Regions from separate parts of the Serratia sp. D1N4 genome, predicted to be linked through region 1. Evidence: riboswitches for the same ligand, from Rfam matches in the RefSeq annotation. Region 1 holds a riboswitch; the other holds the start of a gene.
The links. A riboswitch is a leader RNA that binds a small molecule or an ion and turns the genes downstream of it on or off. The one in region 1 is predicted to bind cobalamin.
Positions count from the first base shown of each region.

Region 2: linked by a shared signal. The riboswitch ahead of btuB (TonB-dependent vitamin B12 receptor BtuB) and the one ahead of ACX1CU_RS13990 (cobyrinate a,c-diamide synthase) in region 1 are both predicted to bind cobalamin.

Region 1 is NZ_CM137274.1:3,115,292-3,126,016, reverse strand. It holds gene ACX1CU_RS14020 (propanediol/glycerol family dehydratase medium subunit) at 1-207, opposite strand, end outside; gene pduC (propanediol dehydratase large subunit PduC) at 223-1,887, opposite strand; gene pduB (propanediol utilization microcompartment protein PduB) at 1,907-2,719, opposite strand; gene pduA (propanediol utilization microcompartment protein PduA) at 2,716-3,000, opposite strand; gene ACX1CU_RS14000 (MIP/aquaporin family protein) at 3,509-4,318, shown strand; gene pocR (transcriptional regulator PocR) at 4,562-5,467, shown strand; cobalamin riboswitch at 5,747-5,952, shown strand; gene ACX1CU_RS13990 (cobyrinate a,c-diamide synthase) at 6,126-7,508, shown strand; gene cbiB (adenosylcobinamide-phosphate synthase CbiB) at 7,505-8,461, shown strand; gene ACX1CU_RS13980 (cobalt-precorrin-8 methylmutase) at 8,474-9,106, shown strand; gene cbiD (cobalt-precorrin-5B (C(1))-methyltransferase CbiD) at 9,103-10,233, shown strand; gene ACX1CU_RS13970 (cobalt-precorrin-7 (C(5))-methyltransferase) at 10,230-10,725, shown strand, end outside.
Region 2 is NZ_CM137274.1:5,155,324-5,166,048, reverse strand. It holds gene oxyR (DNA-binding transcriptional regulator OxyR) at 1-568, shown strand, start outside; gene sthA (Si-specific NAD(P)(+) transhydrogenase) at 551-1,948, opposite strand; gene fabR (HTH-type transcriptional repressor FabR) at 2,164-2,796, shown strand; gene ACX1CU_RS23200 (YijD family membrane protein) at 2,810-3,166, shown strand; gene trmA (tRNA (uridine(54)-C5)-methyltransferase TrmA) at 3,215-4,315, opposite strand; cobalamin riboswitch at 4,434-4,643, shown strand; gene btuB (TonB-dependent vitamin B12 receptor BtuB) at 4,713-6,572, shown strand; gene murI (glutamate racemase) at 6,517-7,380, shown strand; rRNA gene ACX1CU_RS23180 (16S ribosomal RNA) at 7,816-9,358, shown strand; tRNA gene ACX1CU_RS23175 (tRNA-Ile) at 9,434-9,510, shown strand; tRNA gene ACX1CU_RS23170 (tRNA-Ala) at 9,622-9,697, shown strand; rRNA gene ACX1CU_RS23165 (23S ribosomal RNA) at 9,922-10,725, shown strand, end outside.

The DNA.
Region 1 (10,725 bases):
CGCCGGGCCGACGGCAATAATCACTTCATCCTGGCTGTTGCCTGGCTTGGCTTCACCCACTTCGGTCAGGAAGCTGCTGCCTGAAGCGATTGCAGGCTGTGCAGCGGCGGGTACTTCCGGTTGGAAAGAAACCGTTTTTTGTTCCACCTGCATTTCCTGCAACACGCCTTCAATAATCTGGCGCAGTAGTTTTTCGTTAATATCCACCATGACGTGAACCCCTTAATCGATCGCGTTAGGATCAAGTGCGTTAGGAATGTTTTTGATCTCTTCCCAGCGTGCGCCTTGCAGCCGGTAACCGGTGGCCGGGCCGGCATAGTCGTTGAGATCGTTGACTGCCGATCGCACTTGGTTGTTGCCGACGATGATGGCCGACGTGTGCAGGTAGTCACCGGCGATCTTGGCTTTTTGGATGTTGAGCATGTCCTGCGCCACATCTTCGAAGCCGCCCTGCGCCAGCGCTTTAATCACTTCCAGGCCGGTGCGGTTTTTGCTGATCACTTCCTGCGCGAACTTGATATCCTCGACGATGTTACGTTCCGGCATATCTTTCGAACCGTGGGCGTAGGTGGCGGCGGTGACTTCTTCATCGGTGATCGGCGGCAGCCCCATACCGGCAAACACCGCTTGCAGCGCGCGGGCGGCCTTGTTACGGATGGCGACCACGTCCTCTTCGCGCACCGGGCGCAGGCCGCCGTCCACTTTCAGGTCGCGTTGCAGCACGTTGTAATCGTCAAAGTCTTCCGCGTCTTCGTTCGAACCGGCGAACATGTTGTCGTAGTTCGGCACCGCGGAATAACCGGAGGAGATAAAGTCGGTTCCCGGCAGGAACTGCATCAGCAGGCGAGCGGTGCGGCGCATGTCCGAGTGGGTAAAGGTCTGGTCGTTACTGGAGGCGCACTCCAGATCCAACGCGGAGCAGATCAGGTTCTCAGCCAGAATGGCCCGAATGCCGGAAGGCACGGCGGAAGGCACGCCCACGCAGCTGACCGAACCGTTTTGCAGCCCCTGAACCCCGGCGGCTTTGGTGATGTAAATGCAGCGGGCTTCCAGGTAGAGCATCGATTTACCTTCCGCATAGCCCATCTGCACTTCGGAGCCAGAGCCGGAGGTAAAGCGCATTTTCAACCCGCGTGAGGCGTAGGACGAAGCCAGGAAGCCTTTCGACCACGGGGTATCATCGCCGTCGGTAAACACCGGTTCGGTGCCGTACACCGAGATGGTTTCCGCATAGCAGGTGTGGCCCAGCATGCCGAGTTTCAGTTCGGTGGCTTCTTCCAGCGAGCATTGGGTCAGCACGCCAGGGCGGCCAATCTGCGAGCCGACCAGCAGCGCGATGGCGTTGAACGGCGCATAACGGGCTACCGCAACGGTGGTTTCCTGCTCATCGAAGCCACGGAAGGCACCTTCTGCGGCATCGGCGGCGATCTGCACCGGGTTATCTTTCACGTTGGTGACGTGGGCCTGCTGTGACGGGGTACGACGGGCGCGCATTTTCTGCATCGACATCATCATTTCCACCACGTTCATATGCGACACCACTTCGACGATCTTCGCCGGAGTCATGGCGGTGGTCAGCGGCACGATGGTGGCGCGAGAGACGTTGGGATCGCACAGCATATTGGCCAGCTTCACCGAATCCATCGCCATCACTTCTTCCGCTCGCGCCAGATTGATGCCGTAGCGGGCAATAAAGTGGTCGATCAGGTCAAACTCGCTCTGCGGCTTGCCGTCCAGTTCGGTGATGACGCCGCCGACGATTTTGATCGACGGCTTGGGATCGTTAGGGCTTTCCATGGCGATAAAGCCTTCCTCGATCCACTCTTTGACAAAGCCGTCCTGGTTGACCGGGCGTTTTGCCAGTGCTTCAAATCTTTTCGATTTCATGAAACAGCCTCACTTGGCATCAGATATAAGAAGGGCGGTCGTTTTTCGGTTCGGCACCCAGCGTGGCCAGAACGGTTTTGCCAATCTCACGGGCGGAAATCACCGCCTGACGCACCGCGCCGGAGTCACCGGAGATCACCAGAATCACCTCGTTGCTGTAGCTGGTGCCCTGTGCCGGTGAGCTGTAGGCCACCACGTCGACGTTGGCGGATTTCACCGCCGTATCGGCCATCAGCACGCCGACGGCGGCCGGAGCGCCGACGATCACCCCGCAAGAGCGGCCCACCGGTGCGCCAAAGGCTTTTTCCAGCGCATAGCTGGCGCGGGCGGTATATTGCAGCTCGATATGGCCCGCTTCATTGGCGTAAACGTCGCCGAAGGTGCGATCCAGCTCTTTCAGCGCCACTTCAACCGCGCGTTTCACGTCGGAAACGTCGTTACCGCCGAAGACGATCAGCGAGCCGTGGCCCGCGCCGCCTTTGGTATCGCGCGGCAGTTCGATGCTCACCACTTCGGTATTGGTGGCCTTGACGGCTTCATCCGCCGCCATGATGTGCGGGCCAGCGCCGGTGCGGGCACCGAGAATGCCGATCGAGCGATAGCTCTTTTCCAGCTTCATGGCGCTCAGCAGGGCGCTGTCGACGTTAGCGATAACCAGACCCACCGTGTCGCCAATGGCGGTCCCGACGAATTCCGTTAAACTGCAGGTTTTTTCTGCCATAACCGTATCTCGTGTTGTGTGCGTGAGTGGTGAGGAAGCAGCCGGGGTGTGCTCGCTGACTTTGGCTATCACCTGGGCCATGATTTTGTCGACCAGGTCATGGCTGCTCATTGGCTATTTCCCTTCGGTAAGAATTTTTCCACGTCGGTATGTGGGCGTGGGATGACGTGAGTGGCTTTGACTTCACCCACCCGGGCGGCGGCAGAGGCACCGGCATCGGTTGCCGCTTTCACTGCGCCCACGTCACCGCGGACGATGACGGTCACCAGGCCAGAGCCAATTTTCTCGTAACCCACCAGCACCACGTTGGCAGACTTCACCATGGTGTCGGCGGCTTCGATGGCGGCGGCTAACCCTTTGGTTTCCACCATTCCTAATGCTTCTTGTTGCATAAACACCTCTGTCAGGACTGTGATGCAGCGAATATACAAATAAGCAACGAAAAAGAATGGCTGACTTAAATTGTTTGCGGAGAATGGTTGGTGAGTTGATAATAAAAACCGGATATCGGAATGGGCTATCTTGCTGTTTTTACGTTGATTTAATAATTATCGGATTTAACAAAAATTAGCTTTTCAAATTTCTGTTTTAATCTGAAATTTTATTATTGGCGTCAGAGAGTGAAAATTGAGAGCTGGATAGCAATAACGGAAGAAGGGTAGAACAAGAAAGTGTTATTTTGGCTTTAAATAAAACCCTATCTATTACCCTGAGAATAAATGATTTTTCAAATTATCAATAACAATAATCTCTTATTGCCAAGCAAGTTTTTCCCTCGCCGTTTAGCTATTGCAACAACACTTTCGTTTGCCCGCTCCCTATAGTAGTTCGCAGTATTGCTGTTGCCCGGAAGCCAGCTGATGTGGGCTGATTCCTCATCCAATCACGCAGGGGAAGGTTATGAATGATTCACTGAAAGCGCAATGTATTGCCGAGTTTCTCGGCACCGGGCTGTTTGTTTTCTTCGGTGCCGGGTGCCTTTGTGCGGCGAAGTTGGCCGGAGCTAATTTTGGCCTGTGGGAAATCTGCATCGTCTGGGGGTTGGGGATTTCTCTGGCGGTTTATCTGACGGCGGGGATTTCTGGCGGGCACCTGAACCCGGCGATCACTATCGCCATGTGGCTGTTTGCCTGTTTCCCACGCGGCAAAGTGCTGGGCTACTGCGTCTCGCAGATTGCCGGTGCCTTTTGCGGCGCGGCGCTGGTTTATGCCCTCTACCACAATCTGTTTGCCGAAACCGAAGCGGCGAAAAATATGGTACGCGGCAGCCTGGAAAGCCTGCAACTGGCCAGTATTTTCAGCACTTATCCAAACCCTACCATCAGTGTGCTACAGGCATCCCTGGTTGAAATCGTTATTACCGCCATTCTGATGTGCCTGGTGATGGCGCTGACCGATGACGGCAACGGCGTGCCGCGCGGGCCATTGGCGCCTTTGTTGATCGGTATTCTGGTGGCGGTAATCGGCGCTTCGATGGGCCCGTTGACCGGGTTTGCCATGAATCCGGCGCGTGACTTTGGGCCTAAGCTGTTCGCGTTCTTTGCCGGTTGGGGCAAAGTGGTGATGACCGGCGGGCGCGACATTCCTTATTTCATTGTGCCGATCGTCGCTCCGGTGATCGGTGCCTGCTTAGGCGCTGCTGGCTACCGCTATTTAATTGGCAAAAACCTGCCGTGTAATGCCTGCCAATTAGAAGAGGAAAAAACCTGATTTTTATCGTCCTCACTCCCTAACCGGGGTGAGGATAATTTTTGTGATCTGTTTGGGTTAATCCATGAAAATCGATTTCGGGTTTTTTATTAGTCTGATAGGCTTAAGTGCTGTTCTTTAATATCAATTAACGGGTCTTATCTTTTAATTTTCCTTCTGGGGATAAAAGCAAAAAAATAACAATCTGATAACAGTAGGGATGGCTTATCATAATAAATAAAACTTCACTTAGGGAGGGCTATAATGATTTCTGCCAGTTTACTTAACTCAGAACTCATCAATAAAATTGCCCAAGACTTTGCTCAGGCTACGGGATTAGCCGTCGTGGTTGTGAACATTCACGGTGAGGAAATCTCCGATCTGTTTAATTTCACCTCATTTTGCCAGATGATGCGCCAGGATCCTGTCAATCATCTCCGTTGCCGCATGAGCGACCGTTGTGGGGGCCTTGAAGCCTCAAAATCCAATGAACCCTGTATCTATCGCTGCCATGCAGGCTTGACGGATTTCTCTATTCCGCTGGTGATTGCCGGCCATTTGGTGGGGTTTGTGCTGTGCGGGCAGGTCAGGCTGCAACAGGAGGTCGGGCTGATTGATATCCTCAGCGTTGATGATTGCTGGCAAAAGGATCCGGCGCTGCTGGATGAGTTCCATAATGTGCAAGTGATGGAATATTCACGGGTGATTGCCTCGGCGGATCTGCTGAAGCTGATCGTGGAAAACTGCCTGAAAAAGCATCTCAACTTTGTGGTAATAAAAGATAATAACGAGGCGAAAGAACAGGCTAAGGTGCGCCAGCCCAATCCGCATGAAGCGAAAATGAAAAAGGCGCTGCGCTATATTGACGCTCATCTTTCAGAGGAGTTGCGCCTTGAAGACGTGGCGGCCAAGGTGTATCTCAGCCCTTACTATTTCAGCAAGTTATTTAAAAAATATCAGGGCGTTGGCTTCAACGTGTGGATAAATCAGCAGCGCATGGCCAATGCCAGGGAAATGTTACAGCACAGTGACTGGAGTATCGCCAGCATTGCGAAAAACCTGGGTTTCTCGCAAACCAGCTATTTCTGCAAGGTATTCCGCCAGACTTATAATGTGACGCCGCAGGCATTCCGCTCGCTGGCGATCGAACAGCACAATTTGGTGGAGTAACGCACGGCGCTATTGAGCGGCGGCGGCAGATAACAATATTTTGTTATTTATAGAATCTTAAAATAAGCCTGAACCTCTTGCTGTAACAGTCATAGCCATTATCAGAGAGCAATATTTTACTATCCTATGGCCACATTTTTTTCGCAAAAGAATAAACTGAACATTTTTTTATTAATTAGCTGACGTATATTAATTATTATCAGTAAGACATTCTATAGAGAAAATATTTAATGCTATCGCAATGTTAATAAATTGATAGCTTAAATGAGCTAGGTAAAAGAATTATTATCGCCAACTGGATAACTCACAATCTGAATAAATTGTGATTGGGAAGGGGGTGTCAATCCCCCGCAGCCCCCGCTGCTGTGATGCTGACGATTCCACTGTATAGCCAGGCGCTGGTTATGCCACTGATCTGTAGATCGGGAAGGGAGTGGATGAGGATGACGCTAAGCCAGAAGACCGGCCAGTTGGCTTACCCCCTTCGTACTTAACGCTGCAAAGGTGTTAGCTACCTACCTGCACCGCCAAGTGCTTTGGGGCTAGACATTCAACTCCTTCGGAGGGAAGCGGGTTGTCACTAGATACGTGCAGCGTTGGCGCTGCGCGAGCGTATCTTTTCGACACCGAATCCCGACCGAGTGGCCGGGATTTTTTTATGCAGCTAACGGGTAAAAGGGCTTTTCTGATCGCAGGCACCGGCAGCGGCTGTGGCAAAACCACGCTGACGCTCGGCATCCTGCGGGCGCTGCAACAGCGCGGCCTGCGCGTGCAACCCTTCAAGGTCGGCCCCGACTATCTGGATACCGGCTGGCACCGTGCCGTCTCCGGCGTGGCATCGCGCAATCTGGATGCCTTTATGCTGCCAGCGGCAACCCTCAACGGCCTGTATAACCAGCATTTGCGCCACGCCGATGTGGCAGTGATCGAAGGCGTGATGGGGCTGTATGACGGCTATGGCATCGACCCCAATTATTGCAGCAGCGCGGCGCTGGCCAAGCAGCTAGATTGCCCGGTGATCCTGCTGGTGGATGGTAAAGCGGTATCTACCTCGGTGGCGGCAACCGTGCTCGGTTTCCGCCAGTTTGATCCGGCGCTGAAACTGGCTGGCGTGATCGTCAACCGGGTGAATTCAGACCACCATTACCAACTGATCCGTCAGGCTATCGAACGTTATTGCGCCGTGCCGGTTTTAGGGCGTTTGCCGGTGCTGGCGGAGGTGGCGTTACCGTCGCGCCATCTTGGGCTGATTCCCGCGCAAGACACCGCTGGCAACGATCCCTGCTGGCAGCAGTTGGCGCAGCAGGTGGAAGCCCATATCGATCTCGATCGCTTGCTGGCGCTAACCTTATCGACCCGCCAACCGGCCGGACAGCCCCCGGTATTACCCGCGCCTGAACTGGCGGCAGGCTTAACCCTGGCCTTGGCCGAAGACGACGCCTTTAACTTCTACTACCTGGATAACCTCGATCTGCTGGAACAGGCGGGCGTGCGCATCCAGCGTTTCAGCCCACTGCACGATCGCCAGTTGCCGGATTGCCAGATGATCTACCTTGGCGGCGGCTACCCGGAGGTGCATGCGGCACAGCTGGCGGCCAACCCGCAGATGCACGCCGCGCTACAGACGGCGCATCGGCGGCACATTCCGATCTATGCCGAATGCGGCGGCCTGATGTATCTCGGCCAAGGGTTGACCGACAGTGCCGGGCAGCGCCACCGGATGATCGGTATTTTGCCGGGGGAAAGCCGCATGGGGGAGCGCCTGACGCGTTTTGGCTATTGCCAATGGCAGGCCCGTACCGACACCTTGCTGGCCGCCGAGGGGGAAACCCTGCGCGGCCACGAGTTTCACTATTCCGATTTTTCCAGCCCGCTGACGCCGGTATTTGACTGCGCCAAATGGCGCGACGGCGTTGCGGTGCAGCGCTGGCAGGGGGGATATCAGCTTGGCCGCACTCAGGCCAGCTATCTGCATATTCACTTCGCACAACGCCCCGGCCTGTTGGATCGCTGGCTGACGGCGGCTAGGAGTGTGCTATGACGCTGGCGGCCTGGATGGTGGCTTTTCTACTCGACCGCCTGCTGGGCGATCCGCCGCACTGGCCGCATCCGGTGCGCTGGATCGGCAACCTGATTAACGTGCTGCAACGCCTGATCCGCCGCGTTTGCCACAGCGAAAGGGCGCTCAGGATCGGCGGCGGGTTGCTGTGGCTGACGGTCGTTGGGCTGGTGTGGCTGCTCAGTTGGGGATTTTTAACGCTGCTGACGCAGATCCACCCCTGGCTCGGCTGGCTGGCCGAAGTATGGCTGATCTACACCCTGCTGGCCGCGCGCTGCCTGGAAGATGCGGCGATGGAGGTGCATCACGCGCTGAAACATGCCGGGCTGGAAGAAAGCCGCCGCAGGCTGTCGTGGATTGTCGGGCGTGATACCTCGCAGCTGGAAGCCCCGCAAATCACCCGGGCGGTGGTGGAGACGGTGGCAGAAAACAGCGTGGACGGCGTGATTGCACCACTGTTTTTCCTGCTGCTCGGCGGCGCGCCGCTGGCGATGGCCTATAAAGCGGTCAATACCCTCGATTCGATGGTGGGTTACAAAACGCCGCAATATCGCGCCATCGGCTATGTATCGGCACGGATGGATGATTTCGCCAACTGGCTACCGGCTAGGCTGAGCTGGCTGCTGCTGAGCGTTGCCGCTTGGTTGGCAGGGCTGAACTATCGCCGCGCCTTGCGTATTGGCTGGCGCGATCGTTATCAGCATTCCAGCCCGAACTGTGCCTGGCCGGAGGCAACGGTGGCCGGAGCATTAGGTATCCGCTTGGGTGGGCCGAATGATTACTTTGGCCAGCGGGTAGAAAAGCCCTGGATCGGCGACGGCCAGCGGGAAGTGGCGTTGATGGATATCCCCCGCAGCATTCAATTGATGAAGAGCGCCGCGTTGCTGGCGTTGCTGCTATTTACACTGCTGCGCCTGCTGTGGGTTGGCGCTTAGAGAAGGATCGCTATGAACTACCTAAAACAACCGCAACACATTGAGCAGCAAAGCTTCAGGATTATCGAGCAGATTATTGCCCGCGAACGCCCGGATTACCGTTTTGCCGATGCGTGGCAGGAAGCGGTGATTAAGCGGGTGATCCACACCACCGCCGATTTCGACTGGCTGGATATTTTGTGGTTTTCCCCGAACCTGCTGCACGTGCTTACTGAAGGACTACGCCGTGGCTGCACGCTGTATACCGATACCACCATGGCGCTCTCCGGCATCAACAAAACCCTGTTGCAGCAGATGGGGTGCCAATGTCGCTGCTATATCAGCGATCCACGGGTGATTGATGCCGCAAAAAACCAAGGGATCACCCGTTCGATGGCAGCGGTGGATATTGCGCTGGCGGAAGCCGGGGAAAAATTGTTTGTGTTCGGCAATGCGCCTACCGCGCTGTTTCGCCTGTTGGAACAGCAGGCCAACCCGCTGGCGGTGATCGGCGTACCGGTAGGGTTTGTTGGTGCCGAAGAATCCAAAGCGGTGTTACAGAGCAGCTATCTGCCGAGCATCGTTGCCTGCGGGCGCAAAGGCGGCAGCAACGTGGCCGCCGCGATTATCAACGCCACGCTGTATCACCTGCGGGCGGCGTTATGAGCCTGCAAGACAGCGTGTGGCATCACGGCAAGCGTTACCGCAAAGGTTACACCACCGGCTCTTGCGCCACGGCGGCGGCGAAGGTGGCGGCGCTGATGGCGCTGCGCCAGCAGATTATCCATCAGGTGGCGATCGTTACGCCCTCGGGCGTGACGCTCAACCTGAATGTCGAACAGCCATTGATCGAGGGCCAGCAGGCCACGGCGGCGATTCGCAAAGACGGCGGCGACGATGTGGATGCCACCCACGGCATGCTGATTTTTGCCCGCGTCACGCTGCAAAGCGACCACCAGCAGATCTTGCTGCACGGCGGCGCAGGCGTGGGCACCGTTACCCGCAAAGGTATCGGCTTGGCGGTGGGTAGCCCGGCGATCAACCGTACGCCGCGCCAGACCATCGAAGCCGCCGTGCGCGAGGTGATTGGCCCACTGCGCGGTGCGCAGGTGGAGATCTTCGCGCCGGAAGGGGTCGAACGGGCGCAAAAAACCTACAACGGGCGGCTGGGGATTCTGGGGGGCATTTCGATTATCGGCACCACCGGCATTGTCACACCGATGTCGGAAGAGAGCTGGAAGCGTTCACTGGCCTTAGAGCTGGAAATGAAGCGGGCGGCGGGGTTGGACAAGGTGATTCTGGTGCCGGGTAACCACGGCGAACGCTTTGTGCGCGAACAACTCGGGCTGGACAGCCAGCTGGTGGTGACCATGAGCAATTTTGTCGGCTACATGCTGCAAGAGGCGGTACGGCTGGAGTTTCGTCATATCTTGCTGGTTGGCCATCCGGGCAAGCTGGTCAAGATCGCTGCCGGGATCTTCCACACCCACAGCCATATCGCCGACGGACGGATGGAAACCCTGATCGCCCATCTGGCGTTGATGGGCGCACCGCTGGCGCTGTTGCAACAGGTTGAGCAGTGCGACACCACCGAAGCGGCCATGGAGCTGATCGCCGATCAAGGCTGGCAAGGGGTGTATCCGCGCATCGCCGGGCGGATCTGCGAGCGGGTGCAGGAGATGCTGCGTTTTAGCGTCAACCCGCCGTGCTGCGACGCGATTCTGTTCTCTTTCGAGCAGCAGATCCTGGGCTGCAACCGGCCGCTGCAAGAGATTGTGGAGGTGATGCGATGATCGTTGTGGTTGGCGTCGGCCCCGGTAATGCTGATTTCCTCACGCCGCAGGCACAGGCGGCGATCGCCACTGCCGATTGGCTGGTGGGCGGAGCCCGCCACTTGGCGATGTTTGCGCAAGCTCAGCATAAAACCCGCACCCTGGATGCCGATCTGGAGGCTTTGCTGGCGTGGCTGCGCGGCCACCTCGGCACGCAACGCATTGTGGTGTTGGCCTCTGGCGATCCGCTGCTGTTCGGCATTGGCAAATGGCTGGCGGCGCATTTTTTGCCTGACGAGTTGCAGATCATTCCCGGCATCAGCGCCATTCAATACCTGTGCGCGCGAGTCGCCTTGGACATGAACGATATTTACCTCACCAGCAGCCATGGCCGCACGCCGGATTTTGACGGGCTATTGCAGCACCACAAGGTGGCGATGGTGACCGATGCGGTGATTGGGCCGCGCGCCATTGCCGACGCCATTATCCAGCGCGGCCTGACGCGCAGCCTGA
Region 2 (10,725 bases), 2.0 Mb from region 1:
TCCCAAGCTGGAAATGTACCTGCATGAAGCGCAAACCCACCAACTGCTGGCACAGCTCGACAGCGGCAAGCTGGACTGTGCGATTCTGGCGTTGGTGAAAGAAACCGAAGCCTTCATTGAAGTGCCGCTATTTGACGAGTCGATGAAACTGGCCGTGTATTCCGATCACCCTTGGGCGCAGCGCGATCGCGTGGCGATGCCGGATTTGGCAGGGGAAAAACTGCTGATGCTGGAAGATGGCCATTGCCTGCGCGATCAGGCGTTGGGCTTCTGCTTCCAGGCCGGTGCGGATGAAGATACCCACTTCCGCGCCACCAGTTTGGAAACGCTGCGCAATATGGTAGCGGCGGGCAGCGGAATTACGCTGTTGCCAGCGCTGGCGGTGCCCAATGAGCGCGAGCGTGATGGTGTTTGCTATCTCGATTGCTACAAGCCGGAACCGAAGCGCACCATTGCGTTGGTGTATCGCCCCGGTTCCCCGCTGCGTGGCCGTTATGAGCAGTTAGCCGAAGCGATCCGCGAGCACATGCAGAATTACCTCGGCACTGCCTTAAAACAGGCGGTTTAAACCGTTCAGCGCGGCAACGCGATAGGCTTCGGCCATGGTCGGATAGTTGAAGGTGGTATTAACAAAATACTCGATAGTATTGCCTTCACCTTTCTGTTCCATGATCGCCTGGCCGATGTGAATGATCTCTGCCGCACGTTCACCGAAGCAGTGGATCCCCAGGATCTGCAAAGTTTCGCGGTGGAACAGGATCTTCAGGCTGCCGACGCTCATCCCGGCGATCTGTGCCCGGGCCAAATGTTTGAACTGGGCGCGTCCTACCTCATACGGCACCTTCATGGCGGTCAACTCCTGCTCGGTTTTACCGACGGAGCTGATTTCCGGAATGGTGTAAATGCCGGTTGGGATATCTTCGATCAGGTGCCCGCTGGCGGCACCGGAGGAAATCGCCTGCGCAGCGATGCGGCCTTGATCGTAGGCGGCTGAGGCCAGGCTTGGGTAGCCGATCACATCACCCACGGCGTAAATATGGGCCACCGCCGTCTGATACATGCTGTTGACCTTCAGCAGGCCACGGCTGTCAGACTCCAGGCCAACATTCTCCAGCCCCAGCGAATCGGTATTGCCGGTGCGGCCGTTGGCGTACAGCAGGCAGTCGGCCTTCACTTTTTTGCCCGACTTCAAGTGCACAATCACACCATCTTCCGTGCCTTCGATCTTCTCGAACTCTTCGTTGTGGCGAATCACCACGCCATTATTCCAGAAGTGATAAGACAGCGAATCCGACATTTCCTGATCGAGAAACGCCAGCAGACGATCGCGGGTGTTGATTAAATCCACTTTTACGTTTAAACCGCGGAAGATCGACGCATATTCGCAGCCAATCACCCCAGCACCGTAGATAATCACGTGGCGTGGTTCGTGGTTCAGCTCGAGAATGGAATCGCTGTCGTAAATGCGTGGATGTTTAAAATCAACGCTGGCCGGACGGTAAGGGCGTGAACCGCAGGCGATCACGATATTGTCGGCGCGAATGGTGTCCTGAGTGCCGTCTTTATAGCGAACGCTGACGGTATTGGCGTCGATAAAGCGAGCATCGCCGGCAAACAGTTTGCATTGGTTGCGCTCATAAAAGCCTTGGCGCATGCGGGTTTGCTGGTTAATGACGCTGTCGGCGTGGCGTAAAATGTCAGGGAAAGTGGCACTGAGGGTGCGGGAGTTATTGTAAAGCGGGTTCTGGTTGAATTCGATGATGCGGCTGACCGCGTGGCGGAGTGCTTTTGAGGGGATGGTACCCCAATGAGTACAGCCGCCGCCCACGTTGTTGTACCGTTCAATCACGGCCACGCGGGCACCTTGTTTCACCAGCCCCATAGCGGCGCCTTCACCACCAGGGCCCGAGCCAATGACAATGGCGTCAAATTGATAGTGCTGTTGCATGTAGGAGAGACCTGTTCTTATACAAAATTACAACGGTATCTTAACATCATAGCGCTGTGTGCCCAATGACCATTAGCCTTTTTGAGGCAAAGCGCCACCTGCGCAGCCCGAAACTGTGACAAAGCGCGTTTGTATAAATGCGGTTGCAATAAATTTGCTATATTGCCAATTCTGCGGCGTTAGACTGAGTGGATGGAATTTATCTGAATATGCACATTGGCGTCAGAGCACAACAAAAAGAACGGACGCGCCGTTCCCTCATTGAAGCGGCTTTCAGCCAGCTCAGTGCCGAACGCAGTTTTGCCAGCCTGAGCCTGCGTGAAGTCTCGCGGGAGGCCGGTATTGCGCCGACCTCGTTCTATCGCCACTTCCGCGACGTAGATGAACTGGGGCTCACCATGGTCGACGAAAGCGGCCTGATGCTGCGCCAACTGATGCGCCAGGCACGCCAACGCATTGCCAAAGGCGGCAGCGTGATCCGCACGTCGGTCTCCACCTTTATGGAATTTATCGGTAACAATCCCAATGCATTCAGGCTGTTGCTGCGTGAGCGTTCCGGGACTTCTGCGGCATTTCGCGCGGCGGTAGCGCGTGAAATCCAACATTTTATCGCCGAACTGGCGGATTATCTCGAGCTGGAAAACCATATGCCACGCAGCTTTACCGAAGCGCAGGCGGAAGCGATGGTGACCATTGTGTTCAGTGCCGGTGCGGAAGCGCTGGATGTGGATATCGAACAGCGGCGGAAACTCGAGGAACGGTTAGTGTTGCAATTGCGGATGATTTCCAAAGGGGCTTATTACTGGTATCGTCGCGAGCAAGAAAAAGCATCTGTATCCCGCGTATAACAAGGTGAAAATAATGGAAAAATCCTGTCGTGAGAATGGTACTTTACTGCTGGCGTTAATTGCCGGTCTGTCGATTAACGGCTCTTTTGCCGCGCTGTTCAGCTCGGTGGTGCCGTTTTCGATCTTCCCGTTGATTGCTTTGGTGCTGGCGGTGTATTGCCTGCATCAACGTTACCTGAGCCGACCCATGCCGGAGGGAATGCCGAAGCTGGCTGCCGCCTGTTGCCTGCTGGGTATCCTGGGGTACAGCGCGATCGTCCGGGTGGAATACCCGCAGATTGGTTCTAACTTCCTGCCATCCATTGTCTGTGTTGCACTGGTATTCTGGATTGGATTCCAATTGAAGAGACGTGATTCTGCCGCGCAATAAGCTTTATTCTCAATGAAATGGCGGGCATCGAGCCCGCCTGATAATCTATCAGCGGCGTTCCAGCAACACACCGCATTCCATATGGTGGGTGTAAGGGAACTGATCGAACAGCGCCAGGCGGCTGACTTTGTGGGTTGCCTGCAATGTTGCCAGATTGGCGCACAGCGTTTCTGGGTTGCAGGAAATGTACAGAATGCGTGGATAAGCCTGCACCATCTTCACTGTATCTGCATCCAGCCCGCTGCGTGGTGGATCGACAAAAATCGTCTCGCAATTATAACTCGTTAAATCAATCCCTTTCAGCCGGTTGAATTCGCGCACGCCGTTCATCGCCTGAGTGAAATCCTCCGCCGCCATGCGGATGATCTGCACGTTGTCGATCTGGTTGGCCGCAATATTGTACTGGGCTGCGGCAACGGAAGGCTTAGCGATTTCGGTAGCCAGCACGCGATCAAAGTTGCGTGCCAGCGCCAGTGAGAAGTTGCCGTTACCGCAATACAGTTCCAACAGATCGCCTTGCGAATCCTGCGTGACATCCAGCGCCCATTCCAGCATTTGCACGTTCATTGCGGCGTTGGGTTGAGTAAAGCTGTTCTCTACCTGGCGATAGATCATGTCACGACCGGCGACCGGCAAGACTTCGTCGACATAATCCTGATCCAGCATAATTTTCATCTTCGACGCGCGGCCAATCAATTGCACATCAAAGCCCTGTGCGCGTAGCGCATCGCGCAGTACCGCTGCATCTTGTTGCCATTGTTCATCCAGCTTGCGGTGATACAGCAGCGAGGCAATGATTTTACCGCTCTGCGTGGACAGGTAATCAATCTGGAACAGCTTATGGCGCAGCACCGGGTTGGGTTTGATGGCGGCGATCAACGCGCTCATCAGCCGGTTAATCAGTTCGCTGGCGGCTGGGAAGCTGTCGACGCGGATGCGCTGTTTGGTCTGTTGATCGAACATGATGTGGTACATCTCGTCTTCATCATGCCAGATACGGAATTCCGCACGCATACGGTAGTGGCTGACTGGCGAGCGGAACACCTCCGGCTCAGGCGCCGTGAACGGTGACATCATCGTTTTCAGACGGGCAGTTTTCTCTGCCAGTTGGTCGTCATAGCGTTCAGTGGGCAAAATTTCGGGCGTCATGGGGTTCTTCTCGTCAGGCAAATTGGATCAGCGTGGATTGTAGGGAATCAAGCCGTGAAGTCCAGTTTTGTTAGGTTCGCGACCTTATTGGCTGTCTAGACATCTATTTTCATTGATCGTAGCATGGCCGTCCGGCCTCAAGCAGCGAGTGAAAAGGGAATCCAGTGTGAATCTGGAGCTGACGCGCAGCGGTATGGGGAAGTCACGGCGATAGCGTTTTTACGCAGACACTGTCCACTGCTGGATGGGAAGTCATCGCCCGGTGTCGGTTGCCCACGGCAATCTGCAAATCCCAAGCCCGAAAACCTGCCGGTGTACGTCGCACAATCCATGGCCGTCGCGAATTATCGGCTGTGATCCTGCGGCATCCGCCAATTAAGTTTGGATGCTTTTCTTTATGACAATGATAAAAAATACACTGCTGGCGGTGGCCTCCTCCGTGACGGCAGTTTCTGGATGGGCGCAAGACAACACCACAACCAACAACAGCGATACCCTGGTGGTGAGCGCCAATCGCTTTGCGCAGCCGGTTTCTTCCGTGCTGGCCCCGACCTCTGTTGTTACCCGTAATGATATCGATCGCTGGCAGGCCAAGAGCGTGGCCGATGTCATGCGCCGCTTGCCTGGTGTGGACATCGCGCAGAATGGCGGCCTGGGGCAAAGTTCCGCCGTCTTTATTCGTGGTACCGATTCCCGACATGTGCTGTTGTTGATTGACGGTATCCGCCTTAATCAGGCCGGTATCAGTGGCTCTTCTGATCTGAGCCAAATCCCGATTTCGCTGGTGCAAAAAGTCGAGTTTATTCGCGGACCTCGCTCTGCCGTCTACGGTTCTGACGCCATTGGTGGAGTGATCAACATCATTACTACCCGTGAGAAGGAGGGCTCTTCGCTTTCTGCCGGTGTCGGTTCGAATGGCTATCAGCAGTACGACGGTGCTACGCAACAGCAACTGGGGCAAAACACTGTTGCTACCTTGGCGGGCAACTATACCTATACCCGCGGGTTTGACGTGGTGGCCAACCTGCCGGACAGCTTTGGTAATCCGGCACAACCCGATCGTGATGGCTTCATGAGCAAATCGCTGTATGGCGAACTGCAACACCAGTTTACCGAGCAGTTGGGTGGGTTTGTGCGTGGTTATGGCTACGATAACAGTACGGCCTATGATGGTAGCTATGCAGACACCCGTCAGCTATATAGCCAGTCGTGGGACACTGGCATGCGTTATCGCGAGGGTATTTATGCCACGCAGCTAACGGCCAGCTACAGCCATAGCAAAGACTACAATTACGATCCGAAATATGGCCGCTATTCCCCCTCCGCAACCCTGGATGACGTCACACAATATAATGTGCAGTGGGGAAATAACGTCCAGGTTGCTCAAGGCAGTGTCAGCACCGGCGTTGACTGGCAGGAGCAGAAGCTCGAACCTGGCACCGCTTATATCACCGACAGCAAAAGCCAGCGCAATACCGGGCTGTATCTGACCGCACAACAACAGTTTGACGCTATTACCCTGGAAGGGGCGGTGCGTGGTGACGATAACTCGCAATTTGGTTGGCACAATACCTGGCAAACTAGCGCTGCGTGGGAGTTTGTTGAAGGCTATCGTGCAATTGCTTCTTATGGTACCGCATTCAAAGCGCCGACTCTTGGGCAGCAATATGGCGACTTTGCTGGTAATCCGAATTTAAAACCGGAAGAGAGCCAGCAGTGGGAAGGGGGCTTTGAAGGGCTGACTGGCCCGGTAAACTGGCGTGTGACGGGGTATCGTAACGATATCGATAACCTGATTGGTTATACTTCCAGCAGTTCCATTCCTGCTTATTACAATGTGGATCAGGCTATTATTAAAGGTATCGAAGCCACGGCCTCCTTTGATACCGGGCTATTTACCCATCAGATCAGCTATGACTATGTTGACCCGCGCAATGCCAAAACCAATGAGGTGTTGGTTCGTCGTTCTAAGCAGCAGGTCAAGTACGAACTGGATTGGCAGATCAAGGACTTCGACTGGGCAGTCACTTATCAATATCTGGGGGAGCGCTATGACACTGATTACAGCACCTACCCGGAGCAGCGGGTCAGACTGGGCGGTGTCAGCCTGTGGGATCTCGCAGTTTCGTATCCGGTCACATCTCATCTGACAGTTCGTGGTAGAATTGCTAACCTGTTTGATAAAGATTACGAGACGGCTTATGGCTACGTTACTCCAGGAAGAGAATATTACCTCACTGGAAGCTATATCTTCTAAAAGCGCCGTGACACCGCGCCCGACGGTGCTGATATTTGATTCCGGCGTTGGTGGGTTATCGGTGTATCAGGAGGTTCGGCAGTTGCTGCCGGATCTCCACTATATTTATGCCTTCGATAACGTGGCATTTCCCTATGGTGAGAAATCCGAAGAGTTCATCGTTGAGCGTGTGCTTGAGATCGTCAGTGCAGTTCAGCAGCGCCATCCTCTGGCGATTGTCATCATCGCCTGCAATACCGCCAGTATCGCCTGCCTGCCTGCGCTGCGTGAACGCTTTACTTTCCCGGTGGTTGGTGTGGTGCCTGCCATCAAGCCTGCGGCTAAACTGACGGCGAATGGCATCGTTGGTTTGCTGGCGACACGTGGCACGGTTCAGCGCTCTTATACTCATGAGCTGATTTCCCGTTTCGCGACCGATTGCAAAATCGAACTGCTGGGTTCTTCGGAACTGGTGGAGCTGGCAGAAGCCAAGCTGCATGGCGAAGAAGTGCCACTGGCTGCGCTGAAGAAAATCCTGCAACCGTGGCTGAATATGCGTGAGCCACCGGATACGGTGGTGTTGGGGTGTACCCATTTTCCTCTTTTATCTGAAGAGCTGATGCAGGTCCTGCCAGAGGGAACGCGGCTGGTGGATTCCGGTGCGGCCATCGCCCGTCGTGCTGCCTGGCTTATCTCGGCGCAAGAAGGTTTGGTCTCAACCCAGGAAGAGAATCTGGCCTATTGCATGGCACTGAATGAAGATACTGACGCATTGTTGCCCGTTTTACAGGGCTACGGCTTTAAATCGTTGAAAAAACTGCCACTTTAAATACATTTTGATTAAACATTCAACGGTCGGCAGAAAAAGTGAATTTAGGGGTTGCGGCGTTCTGAGAACTCCCTATAATGCGCCTCCACTGACCGGGAACAACGACTACTCTAACGAGACAGTTCGCCCAGCCAGGAAGAAGCAACCCGGTGAAAACACCGCATCTCGCAAGAGAAAAAAGGTTGACTCTTCAGCGGGAAAGCGTATTATCTGCCTCCCGCGTTACCGAGAAACATGTCGGTAACCAACGCTCTTTAACAATTTATCAGACAATCTGTGTGGGCACTCACAAGACGATATCCAGCCACTTCGGTGGCAAAAAAATATCAAGTCTTGAAGAGTGACAAAAGCAGTATACATTGACCCGCAAGGGCAATGCATTTGCAGAAAGTAATCTTTGAGCATCGCTTTACTTGTTAAAGCAAATCGAACTTTTAATTGAAGAGTTTGATCATGGCTCAGATTGAACGCTGGCGGCAGGCCTAACACATGCAAGTCGAGCGGCAGCGGAAAGTAGCTTGCTACTTTGCCGGCGAGCGGCGGACGGGTGAGTAATGTCTGGGAAACTGCCCGATGGAGGGGGATAACTACTGGAAACGGTAGCTAATACCGCATAACGTCTTCGGACCAAAGTGGGGGACCTTCGGGCCTCACACCATCGGATGTGCCCAGATGGGATTAGCTAGTAGGTGAGGTAATGGCTCACCTAGGCGACGATCCCTAGCTGGTCTGAGAGGATGACCAGCCACACTGGAACTGAGACACGGTCCAGACTCCTACGGGAGGCAGCAGTGGGGAATATTGCACAATGGGCGCAAGCCTGATGCAGCCATGCCGCGTGTGTGAAGAAGGCCTTCGGGTTGTAAAGCACTTTCAGCGAGGAGGAAGGCAGTCGTGTTAATAGCGCGACTGATTGACGTTACTCGCAGAAGAAGCACCGGCTAACTCCGTGCCAGCAGCCGCGGTAATACGGAGGGTGCAAGCGTTAATCGGAATTACTGGGCGTAAAGCGCACGCAGGCGGTTTGTTAAGTCAGATGTGAAATCCCCGCGCTTAACGTGGGAACTGCATTTGAAACTGGCAAGCTAGAGTCTTGTAGAGGGGGGTAGAATTCCAGGTGTAGCGGTGAAATGCGTAGAGATCTGGAGGAATACCGGTGGCGAAGGCGGCCCCCTGGACAAAGACTGACGCTCAGGTGCGAAAGCGTGGGGAGCAAACAGGATTAGATACCCTGGTAGTCCACGCTGTAAACGATGTCGACTTGGAGGTTGTGCCCTTGAGGCGTGGCTTCCGGAGCTAACGCGTTAAGTCGACCGCCTGGGGAGTACGGCCGCAAGGTTAAAACTCAAATGAATTGACGGGGGCCCGCACAAGCGGTGGAGCATGTGGTTTAATTCGATGCAACGCGAAGAACCTTACCTACTCTTGACATCCACGGAACTTGGTAGAGATACCTTGGTGCCTTCGGGAACCGTGAGACAGGTGCTGCATGGCTGTCGTCAGCTCGTGTTGTGAAATGTTGGGTTAAGTCCCGCAACGAGCGCAACCCTTATCCTTTGTTGCCAGCACGTAATGGTGGGAACTCAAAGGAGACTGCCGGTGATAAACCGGAGGAAGGTGGGGATGACGTCAAGTCATCATGGCCCTTACGAGTAGGGCTACACACGTGCTACAATGGCATATACAAAGAGAAGCAAACTCGCGAGAGCCAGCGGACCTCATAAAGTATGTCGTAGTCCGGATTGGAGTCTGCAACTCGACTCCATGAAGTCGGAATCGCTAGTAATCGTAGATCAGAATGCTACGGTGAATACGTTCCCGGGCCTTGTACACACCGCCCGTCACACCATGGGAGTGGGTTGCAAAAGAAGTAGGTAGCTTAACCTTCGGGAGGGCGCTTACCACTTTGTGATTCATGACTGGGGTGAAGTCGTAACAAGGTAACCGTAGGGGAACCTGCGGTTGGATCACCTCCTTACCTAACGATATTGCATCGAGTGAGTGCTCACAACAGATTGTCTGATGAAAAAGTAACGAGCAGAAAAATCTTTATAGGCTTGTAGCTCAGGTGGTTAGAGCGCACCCCTGATAAGGGTGAGGTCGGTGGTTCAAGTCCACTCAGGCCTACCAAATTCGCACTTATGCTGCATTATGGGCTGAGCACGGATGAACAGGTTTCCTGAAAGGGAAAGGCTGTAATTCGCCGCGAGTGGTAATAAAGATTTCTGCCAGTGACTGTATGGGGCTATAGCTCAGCTGGGAGAGCGCCTGCCTTGCACGCAGGAGGTCAGCGGTTCGATCCCGCTTAGCTCCACCATATCCATATAGTCCTTGATAATACTTCAGAGTGTACTGGCAACAGTATGCTGCGAAGTATTTTGCTCTTTAACAATCTGGAACAAGCTGAAAATTGAAACCTGACAGCTGAAACTTATCCCTCCGTAGCGTTATTGGGGTAAGGACTAACCTGTCAGAGAGTCTCTCAATTGTTTACAGCACGACTGTTGTTTTCTGTTTACAGGAAACACCTTCGGGTTGTGAGGTTAAGTGACTAAGCGTACACGGTGGATGCCTAGGCAGTCAGAGGCGATGAAGGGCGTGCTAATCTGCGAAAAGTGTCGGTAAGCTGATATGAAGCGTTATAACCGGCAATACCCGAATGGGGAAACCCAGTGCAATTCGTTGCACTATCGTATGGTGAATACATAGCCATACGAGGCGAACCGGGGGAACTGAAACATCTAAGTACCCCGAGGAAAAGAAATCAACCGAGATTCCCCCAGTAGCGGCGAGCGAACGGGGAAGAGCCCAGAACCTGAATCAGTGGGTGTGTTAGTGGAAGCGTCTGGAAAGTCGCGCAGTAAAGGGTGATAGCCCCGTACACTAAAATGCATGCATTGTGAGTTCGATGAGTAGGGCGGGACACGTGACATCCTGTCTGAATATGGGGGGACCATCCTCCAAGGCTAAATACTCCTGACTGACCGATAGTGAACCAGTACCGTGAGGGAAAGGCGAAAAGAACCCCGGCGAGGGGAGTGAAATAGAACCTGAAACCGTGTACGTACAAGCAGTGGGAGCCTACTAGTTGGGTGACTGCGTACCTTTTGTATAATGGGTCAGCGACTTATATTTTGTAGCAAGGTTAACCGAATAGGGGAGCCGTAGGGAAACCGAGTCTTAACTGGGCGAATAGTTGCAAGGTATAGACCCGAAACCCGGTGATCTAGCCATGGGCAGGTTGAAGGTTGGGTAACACTAACTGGAGGACCGAACCGACTAATGTTGAAAAATTAGCGGATGACTTGTGGCTGGGGGTGAAAGGCCAATCAAACCGGGAGATAG